DNA from 2 places in the Devosia sp. MDV22-iso42 genome. Region 1 is predicted to be linked to the other one. Evidence: predicted binding sites of a transcription regulator. Region 1 holds the regulator's gene; the other holds the start of a gene.
What was found. Region 1 encodes LexA, which represses DNA repair genes until DNA is damaged. Its sites were predicted from a motif close to TGTTCNNNNTGTGTTCNG; they were not measured.
Positions count from the first base shown of each region.

Region 2: the regulator LexA is predicted to act here: its motif matches at 3,862-3,879, upstream of recA (recombinase RecA).

Region 1 covers NZ_JBZVWR010000006.1:459,523-465,436, reverse strand. Annotated here, with positions in the region: gene trpD (anthranilate phosphoribosyltransferase) at 1-780, shown strand, start outside; gene trpC (indole-3-glycerol phosphate synthase TrpC) at 777-1,589, shown strand; gene moaC (cyclic pyranopterin monophosphate synthase MoaC) at 1,589-2,065, shown strand; gene AC4NN3_RS03915 (molybdopterin molybdotransferase MoeA) at 2,062-3,264, shown strand; gene lexA (transcriptional repressor LexA) at 3,358-4,071, shown strand; gene AC4NN3_RS03905 (DUF4440 domain-containing protein) at 4,071-4,859, shown strand; gene AC4NN3_RS03900 (DUF2155 domain-containing protein) at 4,860-5,324, opposite strand; gene AC4NN3_RS03895 (NADH:ubiquinone oxidoreductase subunit NDUFA12) at 5,302-5,700, opposite strand.
Region 2 covers NZ_JBZVWR010000007.1:374,241-380,154, forward strand. Annotated here, with positions in the region: gene cckA (cell cycle histidine kinase CckA) at 1-1,203, shown strand, start outside; gene AC4NN3_RS09300 (DUF2237 family protein) at 1,200-1,595, shown strand; gene AC4NN3_RS09305 (aldo/keto reductase) at 1,606-2,619, opposite strand; gene araD1 (AraD1 family protein) at 2,688-3,683, opposite strand; gene recA (recombinase RecA) at 3,962-5,035, shown strand; gene alaS (alanine--tRNA ligase) at 5,281-5,914, shown strand, end outside.

The sequences.
Region 1 (5,914 bases):
ACCGGCGGCGACGGGCTCGGCAGCCTTAATATCTCCACCAGCACGGCCCTGGTCGTCGCGGCCGCCGGTGTCCCGGTGGCCAAGCACGGCAACAAGGCCCTCTCCTCGCGTTCGGGCGCCTCGCAGGTACTCGAAGCCCTGGGCGTCAAGCTCGACCTGACGCCCGAGCAAATCGGCAACACCATCGCCAAAGCCGGCATCGGCTTCATGTTTGCCCCCAGCCACCATCCCGCCATGCGCCATGTCGGTCCCGCCCGCGCCGAACTGGGCGTGCGCACCCTATTCAACCTGCTCGGGCCGCAGTCAAACCCGGCCGGCGTGCGACGCTATCTGCTGGGCGTCTACGCCCAGGAATGGGTCGAACCCGTGGCCGCCGCTCTGCTGGCCAACCGCGCCATCAAGGCCTGGGTGGTGCACTCGAGCGAGGGACTGGACGAGCTCTCGACCTCGGGCCCCAATTTCGTGGCCCAGATCGCCAATGGCGACCTGCGCAGCTTCGAGCTGCATCCCGAACAGGTGGGCCTGTCGCTGACCGATCCAAAGGATCTGCTGGGTGGCGACCCGGCCGACAATGCCGCCGCCATGCTGGCTTTGTTTGACGGCGCCCCGGGCGCCTATCGCGACACCGTGCTGCTCAATGCCGGCGCCGCCCTGCTGGTCGCCGACAAGGTAACCAGCATCGAGGACGGCATTGCCCTGGCGCGCGACGCCATCGACAGCGGCAAGGCCAAAGACACACTCGCCCGCCTCGTGGCGGTATCGAACGGACGGCAGCAATGAGCGACATTCTCAAGCAGATCGAAATCTATAAGCGCGAGGAAATCGCCGCCGCCAAAGCCATGCGGCCCTGGGCCGAAGTGGTGGCCCAGGCGCATGACCAGACGCCGACCCGCGGCTTTCTGCGCGCGCTCAAGGCCAAGCGGGCCAATGACGAGTTTGCCCTCATCGCCGAGGTCAAGAAGGCCAGCCCGTCCAAGGGCCTGATCCGCGCCGATTTCGACCCAGCCGCCATTGCCCGCGCCTATGAGCAGGGCGGCGCGGCCTGCCTCTCCGTGCTGACCGACCGGCCGAGCTTTCAGGGCTCGCCGCGCTTCCTCATCGAAGCCCGCGCTGCCGTCAGCCTGCCGGTGCTGCGCAAGGACTTTTTGTTCGAAACCTATCAGGTCGCCGAGGCCCGCGCCTGGGGCGCCGACTGTATCCTGATCATCCTGGCCGCCGTCGGCGACGACGTGGCGCGCTACCTGCTCGACGCCGCCGAGGAGTGGAAGATGGACGCGCTGGTGGAGGTGCATGACCAGCTCGAACTGGATCGCGCCTTGGCCCTGGGCGCCACTTTCATCGGCATCAACAACCGCAACCTGCGCACCTTCGAGACGACGCTGGATACCTCGGTCAACCTGGCCGTGGGCGTGCCCAAGGGCACCTTTCTGGTCAGCGAGAGCGGCATCCTCGACCACGCCAGCCTGGTCAAGCTCAACCACGATGCCGGCATCGGCACTTTCCTCGTCGGCGAAAGCCTGATGCGGCACGACGATGTCGCCGCCGCCACCCGGGCCTTGCTCCATGGCACCGTCGGAGCCCCCGCCTGATGGCGAGCGAACTCACCCATCTCAACGACCGGGGCGAGGCCCATATCGTCGATATCGGCGACAAGCCGGCAACGCGCCGGCGCGCCGTGGCCCAGGCAAGGCTGGTCGGCCAGCCCCAGACCATTGCCACCATCATGGCCGGCGGGCTCAACAAGGGCGACGCCCTGGCCGTGGCCCGCATTGCCGGCATCATGGCCGCCAAGAAGACGTCCGAGCTGATCCCGCTCTGCCACCCGATCGCCCTGACCAAGGTCGCCATCGAGATTTCCGAGTTTGGCGAAGACGCCATCCTGATTCTGGCTAGCGCCGAAACCACCGGCCCAACCGGGGTGGAAATGGAGGCGCTGATCGCCGCCTCGACCGCGGCGCTGACCCTCTACGACATGGCCAAGGCCATTGATCGCGCCATGGTCGTCACCGACCTCTGCCTGCTGGAGAAATCGGGCGGTGCCTCCGGCGACTTCGTCCGCGCATGAGCCTGCTTCCGGTCGAGGCCGCCATTGCCGCCATCCTGGCCCGCGTACCGGCACCGACTGGCGAGAGCGCGCCTTTGGCCGAAGCCGCCGGCCGGGTGCTGTTTGCGCCCATCGTCGCGACGCATGACCAGCCGCCCTTTCCTGCCAGCGCCATGGACGGCTATGCCGTGCGCGCGGCCGACATCGTTCCGGGCCATGCCCTCAGCATCATCGGCACCTCGCAGGCCGGCGCCGGCTTTGCCGGCTCGGTCGGTCCCGACCAGACCGTCCGCATCTTTACCGGTGCCCCGGTACCACCCGGCGCCGATGCGGTGATCATGCAGGAAGACGCCATGGTCGAGGGCAATCTGGTACGCTTTTCCAGCACGCCGCCGCCGGGCCGCAGCATAAGGGCCAAGGGCAATGATTTTGCTAATGGGCAGACCCTGGTCGAGCCCGGCACGCGACTGACGCCAATGCAGCTGGCCGTCGCCGCCGCGGCCAATGCCCCTGCCCTCACCGTCGCCCGGCGGCCGCGCCTGGCGCTGCTGGCCACCGGCGATGAGCTTGAACTGCCCGGCGCCGTGCTGGCCCCCGACCAGATCATCGCCTCCAACAGCTTCGGCCTCGCGCCGCTCCTGGCCCCCTATGCCCAGACCGTCACCGATCACGGCATTGCCCGCGACGACCGGGATCAGCTGCGGGCAAAGCTTGTTGCTGTCTTTGCCGATGAACCCGACATCCTGATCACCACCGGCGGCGCCAGCGTCGGCGATCATGATATCGTCCAGGAAATCCTGCTTGAGCTCGGCGTGACGCTGGACTTCTGGAAAATCAACATGCGGCCAGGCAAGCCGTTGATGTTCGGCACCCGCGGCAAGACCCTGGTCTTTGGCCTGCCGGGCAATCCCGTCTCGGCCATGGTCACCGCCATCGTCTTCATCAAGCCGGCCCTGCGCGCCTGGCTGGGCCATGCCGAACCCGGCAACTGGCGCCTGCCTTTGGCCGCCCCGACCCCGGCCAACACGGCGCGCCGCCACTTCATGCGGGCCCGACTGCTCCACAGCGCCACCGGGCCGCTCCTGCTGCCGATCGCCCAGACCGATAGCGGCCATACCTCTTCGCTGGCCCATGCCGACATGCTGATCATCCAGCCGGAAAACGATCCCGGCCAGGCCAGCGGCACCATGGCCACGGCTCTCAGCATCGACGCCTTCTAGGTTCCGACGGGGCCGCGCATGGGATATTGCAGAACACAACCGGAACACCTATAGTCGTTCTGTCTATGTTCCGATTCTAATCCCGAGGGGCCCATGCTCACGCGCAAACAACACGAGCTGTTGATGTTCATCCACGAACGGATGAAGGAAAGCGGCATTCCGCCCTCCTTCGACGAGATGAAGGATGCGCTGGATCTGGCCTCCAAATCGGGCATCCATCGCCTGATCACCGCACTTGAGGAGCGCGGCTTCATTCGTCGCCTGCCCAACCGGGCCCGGGCGCTCGAAGTGGTCAAGCTCCCCGATTCCATGAACCCCTCGCTGGGCGGTCGCAAGGCGCGCTTCGAGCCCTCGGTCATCGAGGGCAATCTGGGCAAGGTGGCCAGTCCCCCCTCGCGCATGTCGGCGGCCGAGGACTATGCCAGGCCGATCGCCATTCCGGTCATGGGCCGCATCGCGGCCGGTACGCCCATCGAGGCCATCCAGAACCATTCCCACACCATCATGGTCCCGCCTGAAATGCTGGGCAGCGGTGAACACTACGCGCTCGAAGTGCGTGGCGATTCCATGATCGATGCCGGCATTTTTGATGGCGACACCGTCTTGATCAAGAAGCAGGACGCAGCCAGCACCGGCGAGATCATCGTCGCTCTCGTGGATGATGAAGAAGCCACGCTCAAGCGCCTGCGCCGCAAGGGCAATACGGTAGCGCTCGAAGCCGCCAACCCGGCCTATGAAACCCGCATCTTCCCGCCTGACCGCGTCAAGATCCAGGGCCGCCTGGTAGGCCTGCTGCGGAAATATTGATGGCTGAGCGCCTTCTCGAGAAGCTCTGTCCGGTCATTCTTCGGGGAGCGACCGGGGCTCGGGAGGTTCTGGTTTTTCGTCATCCGCAGGCCGGCATACAGGTGGTCAAGGGCACCCGGGAACGTGGAGAGACAGCGGTCGCTGGAGCCTTGCGCGAATTGGCCGAAGAGTCCGGGGTCGCGGAAAGTGTTTCAGGCGCCCTCGCCTGCTCCAGCTCGACGATAATGGCCGGGCAGCTCTGGCATTTTGTCCAAGTGCAGTGCCCCGATTTACCGGAACACTGGTCGTTCTTTGCCCAGGATGATGGCGGGAAGAAGTTTGACTTCTTTTGGTGGTCCCTCGACGCAGTGCCGAGCGAGGACTGGCATCCCAGCTTCGTGCGTGCCCTCGATGTGGTCCGCCATATCGACGCTGCGCCCATGCCGGATGCGGCCATGGTAATGGCGGACTATGCCGAGCGTATCAATACGCACCAATTTGCCGACGTCGCGCCTTTGATCGATGCAGATGCGGTCTTCTGGTTCAGCGATGGATCCCATCGCGGTATTGCCGCAATTCAGGCCGCTTTCGAAGCAACTTGGGGCGCCTTGGCCGATGAGCTGTACTGGATTGAGTCGCTGCGCTGGATTGCTGTGGGGGATACCGCTGCCAGCTGCATCTATGCGTTCCACTGGCAGGCAATGATTGATGGTGAGTACCAATCCGGCTCGGGTCGAGGCACCACGGTGCTGGCCAACAAAGCAGGCCGATGGCAGATCGTGCACGAGCACCTCAGCCCGGCGCGCTGATCAGTCCCGTGCGTCGGGCGGCGGGATATCGGTGCTGGTCTTGCACTCGACCAGCCACACATCATAGACGGCGTGGTCCACGGCATTGAGCGCCGGGCTGTCGGCAAACATCCAGCCGGTAAAGATGCGCTTGGACGTGCCGGTCAGGCTGCGCTGGTCGACCTCGAGAAAGGCCGAAACGCGCTGCGCTTCGGTGACCGGATGGCTGTAACAGGCGCGCGGGGTGATCTCGAGCGCGCCGAACAGCACGGTCTCGTCGATATAGACGTCAAAGCGGGTGATGCGGCCGGTAATCTTGTCGAGCCCGGCAAAGGCCGCCACCGGATTGGCAATCGGCTGTGCCTGGGCGGGAGCCACCAGGCCAGCAGAAACGGACGCTGCCAGCACCGGCAGCGCCAGTATTGTGCGGCGCAGAAAACGGGGATGGCGCAAGGCGCCGGCTCTATTCAGGCGACCAGGCGTCATAATCCCCGGTGACGCGCGGGCGCTCGCCCTTGTTGAGCAGGCTGCCATCGGGACGATAGGCTGCCGCCGTGCCGGTCAGGTTTTCCTGGTGCGGCAGTTCCCAGCTCTTGGCCACGTAATTGGCCTTGGTGGGGACCACGTCGGTGCGGTGATGCATCCAGCCATGCCAGCCATTGCCGATGGTGGAGGCGTCGGCGGGACCGGCATAGGTCACATAGCGCCGGTCGGCCTTCTTGTCCTGATAGTACTGGTTGCCGAACTCGTCGCTGCCGACATAGTCGCCGAAGCGCCAGATCCACAGGCGGGTGCCCCAGGTCTGACCACCCCACCAGGAGAAGATTTCACTCAGGAACTGCTTGATACCCGATTTTGCCACTTGTCGATTCCGCCGTCGGAGCTTTGCGTTGGGCCGGGTGTACCATGGGTTCGGCACGCGGCCTAGTCTCGCGCGGCCTTTTCGGCGCGCCAAATTGCCGTTCCGGCGCTTCATTTGCCACCCGGCAATGCGGTAGGCGCGCCCCTGCCCTGCATACTGCATCTGGGTGGCCGCGCGCGGCGATGGGCACAAGCGCTGGTGTGTCACGTGCCAA
Region 2 (5,914 bases), on a different contig from region 1:
GACATGACCGACCAGCGCAAGCTGGAAGCCCAATTTGCCCAGAGTCAGAAAATGCAGGCCGTGGGCCAGCTGGCCGGCGGGGTGGCGCATGACTTCAACAACCTGCTCACCGCCATTATCGGCTTTTCCGACCTGCTGCTGCTCAAGCACAAGCCGGGCGATCCCTCATTCAGCGAGCTGATGCAGATCAAGCAGAATGCCAATCGCGCCGCCGGCTTGACCCGGCAGCTGCTGGCGTTTTCGCGCCGGCAGACGCTGCGGCCACAGGTGCTCGAACTGCCGCTGATCGTGGACGACCTGACGGTGCTGCTCAAGCGCATGATCGGCGAGAAGAACACGCTGACCGTGCAGCATGGCCGCAATATCTGGCCGGTGCGGGCAGATGTGGTGCAGCTCGAGCAGGTCATCATCAACCTGGTGGTCAATGCGCGCGATGCCATGGCCAAGGGCGGCTCGATCACCCTGCGCACCGCCAATGTCGATCGCTCCGAAGCGGCGACGCTCAATTTCGAGGGCATGGTGCCGGCCGATTATGTGCTGATCGAAGTGCAGGATACCGGCACCGGCATGACCCCCGAAGTGATCGCCAAGATCTTCGAGCCGTTCTTCACCACCAAGGAACTGGGCAAGGGCACGGGCCTGGGCCTGTCGACGGTCTATGGCATCGTCAAGCAGACCGAGGGCTTCATCTATCCTGTCTCGGTGGTGGGTGTGGGCACGACGTTCAAGATCTTCCTGCCGCGCCATGTCCCCGACGAGAACGAAGTGGCGGCCAAGGTGGCCGCCGCGGCGGCGCCGGTGCGCGACCTGACCGGGCATGAACGGATCCTTCTGGTCGAGGACGAGGAAAGTGTGCGCGCCTTCTCGGCCCAGGCGCTGCGCGCCACCGGCTACGAGGTGTTCGAGGCCGATGGCGGCGAAGAGGCCATGGAAGTGCTGGCCGATATCGACTTCAAGATCGACCTGATGATCTCGGACGTGGTGATGCCGGAAATGGACGGGCCAAGCCTGCTCAAGGAAGTGCGCAAGACCATGCCGCATCTCAAGGTGATCTTCGTGTCCGGCTATGCCGAGGAAAGCGTGCGCCGCGATATCGAGGACGACCAGAGCGTGGAATTCCTGCCCAAGCCCTATTCGCTCGACCAGATCAATTCCAAGGTCAAGCAGGTGCTGCAAAAGCTGGGCAAGGACGAGGTGCATTGACCGAGCAGGGGCGGTTTGCCGGGCCGGCTGAACTCAATGTGCTGGGCGAGGCGCTGCAGCCGTGTTCGCACGATCCGCTGACCGGGTTCTACCGCACCGGCTATTGCGCGGCGGGGCCCGACCATGCGGCGGTGCACCTGGTCTGCATCGAGGCCAGTGACGCCTTTCTGGCCTATTCCAAGGCGGTGGGGAACGATCTGAGCACGCCGATGCCGCAGTTCGGTTTTGCGGGGCTGGTGGCGGGCAACCGCTGGTGCCTGGTGGCCGGGCGCTGGATGCAGGCGCATGTGGCCGGCACGGCGCCGCGCGTCTATCTGCGCGCCACCAACAAGGAAGTGCTGGGCCTGGTGCCACTACAAATCCTCAAGGCCTATGCGCTCGATCTGAACTGAGCGGCAGCACTCAGGCCACGCCGCCGGGAATGGGCGTGCCGGAGGCCAAGAGGCCCTGGGCGGCCAGGCTGGTCCAGAGGTCGTGCGGTATGGTGATGTCCCACCAGTCGAGAATGCCGTCGAGCTCAGCCGGCGAACGCGGCCCGGGCAGGACATTGCACACCACCGGATGGGTGAGCGGGAACTGCAGCGCGGCAGCCGGCAGCGGCACGTTGAAGCTCTGGCACACCGCCTCGATGGCCCTGACGCGGGCCACGACTGCGTCGGGCGCCCTAGCGTAGTTGAATTTGTCGCCGCCCACCAGAATACCCGAATTGAATGGCCCGCCGACCACCACGGACGCGCCGCGCTGGGCGCAGGTGGTCATGAAAGGGGCGAGCGCGGTCTGCTCGAGCAGGGTATAGCGCCCGGCCAGGAGGAAGACATCCCAGTCGCCCAGCGCCAGGGCGTCCATCAACACTTCCCATTCATTGACGCCCAGGCCAATGGCGCCGATCACGCCGGCGTCGCGCAGTTCGCGCAGGGCGCGGTAGCCGCCGCCGGCCAGCTGCGCCCAATAGGCCGCGTTGGCCGTGCCATGGGTGGCGGTGCCGATGTCGTGGACATAGAGGATGTCGACGCGGTTGAGGCCCAGCCGCTGCAGGCTGTCCTCGAACGAGCGCATCACGCCGTCATAGGTATAATCATAGAGCTGGTCGAAGGGCAGGGGGTCGACCCAGTTGCCCTTGTCCTGCATGGCGGGATCGACCGGCTTGAGCAGGCGGCCCACCTTGGTGGAGAGCACGGCCTGGCTGCGGCGGGAACGGAGCACGTCGCCCACCAGGTGCTCGGAGCGCCCGAGGCCATATTGGGGGGCGGTGTCGAGATAGGTCAGGCCGTGATCGAGCGCGTGGCTGACGGTGGCACGGGCCTGATCGGCGGGCACGGCAGAGAAGATGCCGGCTAGACTGGCGCCGCCCAGGCCCAGCGTGGTGATCTCCAGATCGGTCCGGCCGATCCGGCGTCTTTCGAATGTGCGTGCCATTTATTCCCCCCGCTGCAAAGCGAGAGGAAGCTGACATGTTAGTGACGAGGGAGCAAGCGCCTCACGGCCTAATAGACATTGCCGATGATCAGCGGATGCTCGTCCTGCTGGCGCAGCGGGTTGCGCAAAGCGGCGCCGAAGGGGGCGGCCTCGAGCTCGAAAATGTCATTCGGCTGCGTGGCAATGCCATCGGCAAAGCTCAGCGTCGCGGTGCCGAAGCAATGGACATGCACATCGCCGGGATTGCGGAACAGCTCATACTTGAAGTGGTGATATTCGAGATTGGCGATGGTGTGGCTCATATTGTCCTCGCCGGAGACGAAGGGCTTTTCCCACAGCACCTTGCCGTCGCGCCAGATGCGCGAGGTGCCCTCGACATGGCTCGGCAGGTCGCCCAGGCGCAGTTCGGGGCCGAAGGAACAGGCGCGCAGCTTGGAATGAGCTAGGTAGAGATAGTTCATCCGCTCGGTGACGTGATCGGAGAATTCATTGGCCAGGACAAAGCCGAGGCGGCGCGGCTGGCCGTTCTGGTCGATGACATAGATGCCGGCAATCTCGGGCTCTTCGCCGGCGTCCAGGGCAAAGCCGGGGGAGACAATGGGGTGGCCGGGGCGGGCCACGGTATAGCCATTGCCTTTGTAGAACCATTCCGGCTGCACGCCATGGCCGCCATCGGTGGGCTTGCCGTGTTCGAGACCCATCTGGAACATCTTCATCGAATCGGTGAGCTCGCCCGCCGGCTTGCTGCCGCTGGCCTTGTGCATGGCGTCGCGGGTGGCCGCCGAGCCGAGATGGGTGAGGCCGGTGCCGGTGACATAGAGATGAGCCGGATCAGGGTGGTCGATGGGCGAGAGCATGCGGCCCTCCGCCAGGATGGCGGCGCGATCGACGGTGTCGCCCAGGCCGCGGGTGGCGATCAGGGCGCCAAGGCCGCCATGGCTGGAGAGCGCGGCAATGGTCAGCTCATAGACACTGGCGGTGTCATTGACGGTCCGGGCCACCCCGTCCTGCACGGCAGCCACGGCGCGATGGCCATTGAGATCGAAGAACTGGATGAGATTCACGGCGCGGCTCCTGCGCAACAAGGCCCCGAGGGCACGATTGCGGGCATAAAACGCAACATGGCCCCCTGACGCAAGTGCAAAAATCATACTTATGCGGCACGTCCGTGCCGGCTGGCCGATTCTATGGCGGCCCAGGTGAAGAAGTGGCCGATGTTCTCATTTTGTCCATTGACGAGACGGGAACAATATGAGAACAAATAAAGCACATTGTATGCACCCCCAGCTCAGGCATCCGCGCGTTGCGCCGCCCTCCGGAGCGTGGAATAAGGAGAGAATTGATGGCTAACGCGTCGCTTCGTGTTGTTGAAGGTGGATCGATGGATAAGGACAAGGCACTTGCCGCGGCGCTCAGCCAGATCGAGCGCAATTTCGGCAAGGGTTCGATCATGCGCCTGGGCGAGGCAGCGGCGATTGAAGTCGAATCGATCTCGACCGGTTCGCTCGGCCTCGACATTGCGCTGGGCATTGGCGGCCTACCCAAGGGCCGTATCGTCGAGATTTTCGGGCCGGAAAGCTCGGGCAAGACCACTCTGGCCCTGCATGTGATTGCCGAGGCCCAGAAGGCCGGCGGCATCTGCGCCTTTGTCGATGCCGAGCATGCGCTCGACCCGATCTATGCCCGCAAGCTGGGCGTCAATGTCGATGACCTGCTGATCTCGCAGCCCGATGCCGGCGAGCAGGCGCTCGAAATCACCGATACGCTGGTGCGCAGCGGCGCCATCGACGTGCTGGTCATCGATTCGGTGGCGGCGCTGACGCCGCGGGCCGAGCTCGAAGGCGAAATGGGCGATTCACTGCCGGGCCTGCAGGCCCGCCTGATGAGCCAGGCCATGCGCAAGCTGACCGGCTCGATCTCCAAGTCCAAGTGCCTGGTCATTTTCATCAACCAGATCCGCATGAAGATCGGCGTGATGTATGGCTCGCCCGAGACGACGACGGGCGGCAATGCGCTGAAATTCTATGCCTCGGTGCGCCTCGATATCCGCCGCATTGGCGCGCTCAAGGATCGCGAAGAGATCGTCGGCAACCAGACGCGCGTCAAGGTGGTCAAGAACAAGCTGGCCCCTCCCTTCCGTCAGGTCGAGTTCGACATCATGTATGGCGAAGGCATTTCCAAGACCGGCGAACTGCTCGATCTGGGCGTCAAGGCCGGCGTCGTGGAAAAGGCCGGGGCCTGGTTCTCCTGGGACAGCCAGCGGCTGGGCCAGGGCCGCGAAAATGCGCGGCAATATCTCAAGGACAATCCGGCGGCGGCCAATGCCATCGAGCAGAGCGTGCGCGAAAGCTCGGGTCTGCTCGGCGAAGTGCTGCTGGTCGCCGGTGGTGACGACGCGGCGGGCGCCGACGAATAGGTCTGGGTCCAACATCATTCTTCCCATGCAGGGTATTTTGAGGGGCATCGCGCGAGCGATGCCTCTTTTTTGTCTGGGTGGTGTCGGGGTGATCCGGCGTGGCCGGCTGCCGGCACCCCGGGGCGCGAGGGATGGGGTTTACCGCAATGCCGCCGCAATGCTGGACATTCCGGCAGGCCACGCGATAGAAAGCCAGCCGACCTCCGCGGCGCGCCCGTGCCATTCTCCCGAATGAAAGTCCGTCCATGACCAGCGTTAATGACCTGCGTTCGAGTTTTTCCCAGTATTTTGTGCGCAATGGCCATGAGGCCGTGGCGTCAAGCCCGCTGGTGCCGCGCAATGATCCGACGCTGATGTTCACCAATGCGGGCATGGTGCAGTTCAAGAACACCTTTACCGGGGTGGAAAAGCGCCCCTATTCACGCGCTGTCTCGGCGCAGAAATGCGTGCGCGCCGGCGGCAAGCATAATGACCTCGACAATGTGGGCTTCACCGCCCGCCACCACACCTTCTTCGAGATGCTGGGCAATTTCTCGTTCGGCGACTATTTCAAGGAAGAGGCGATCGAACTGGCCTGGAACCTGCTCACCAAGGAGTGGGATCTGCCGGCAGAGAAGCTGATGGTCACCATCTATCAGGATGATGACGAGGCCATGGCGCTGTGGAAGAAGATTGCCGGACTTTCCGAGGATCGCATCGTGCGGCTCGGCGCCAAGTCCAACTTCTGGCAGATGGGCGATACCGGGCCGTGCGGTCCGTGCTCGGAAATCTTCTATGACCATGGCGACAAGGTCTGGGGCGGCCCGCCGGGCTCGGCCGAGGAAGATGGCGATCGCTGGATCGAGATCTGGAACCTGGTGTTCATGCAGTATGAGCAGC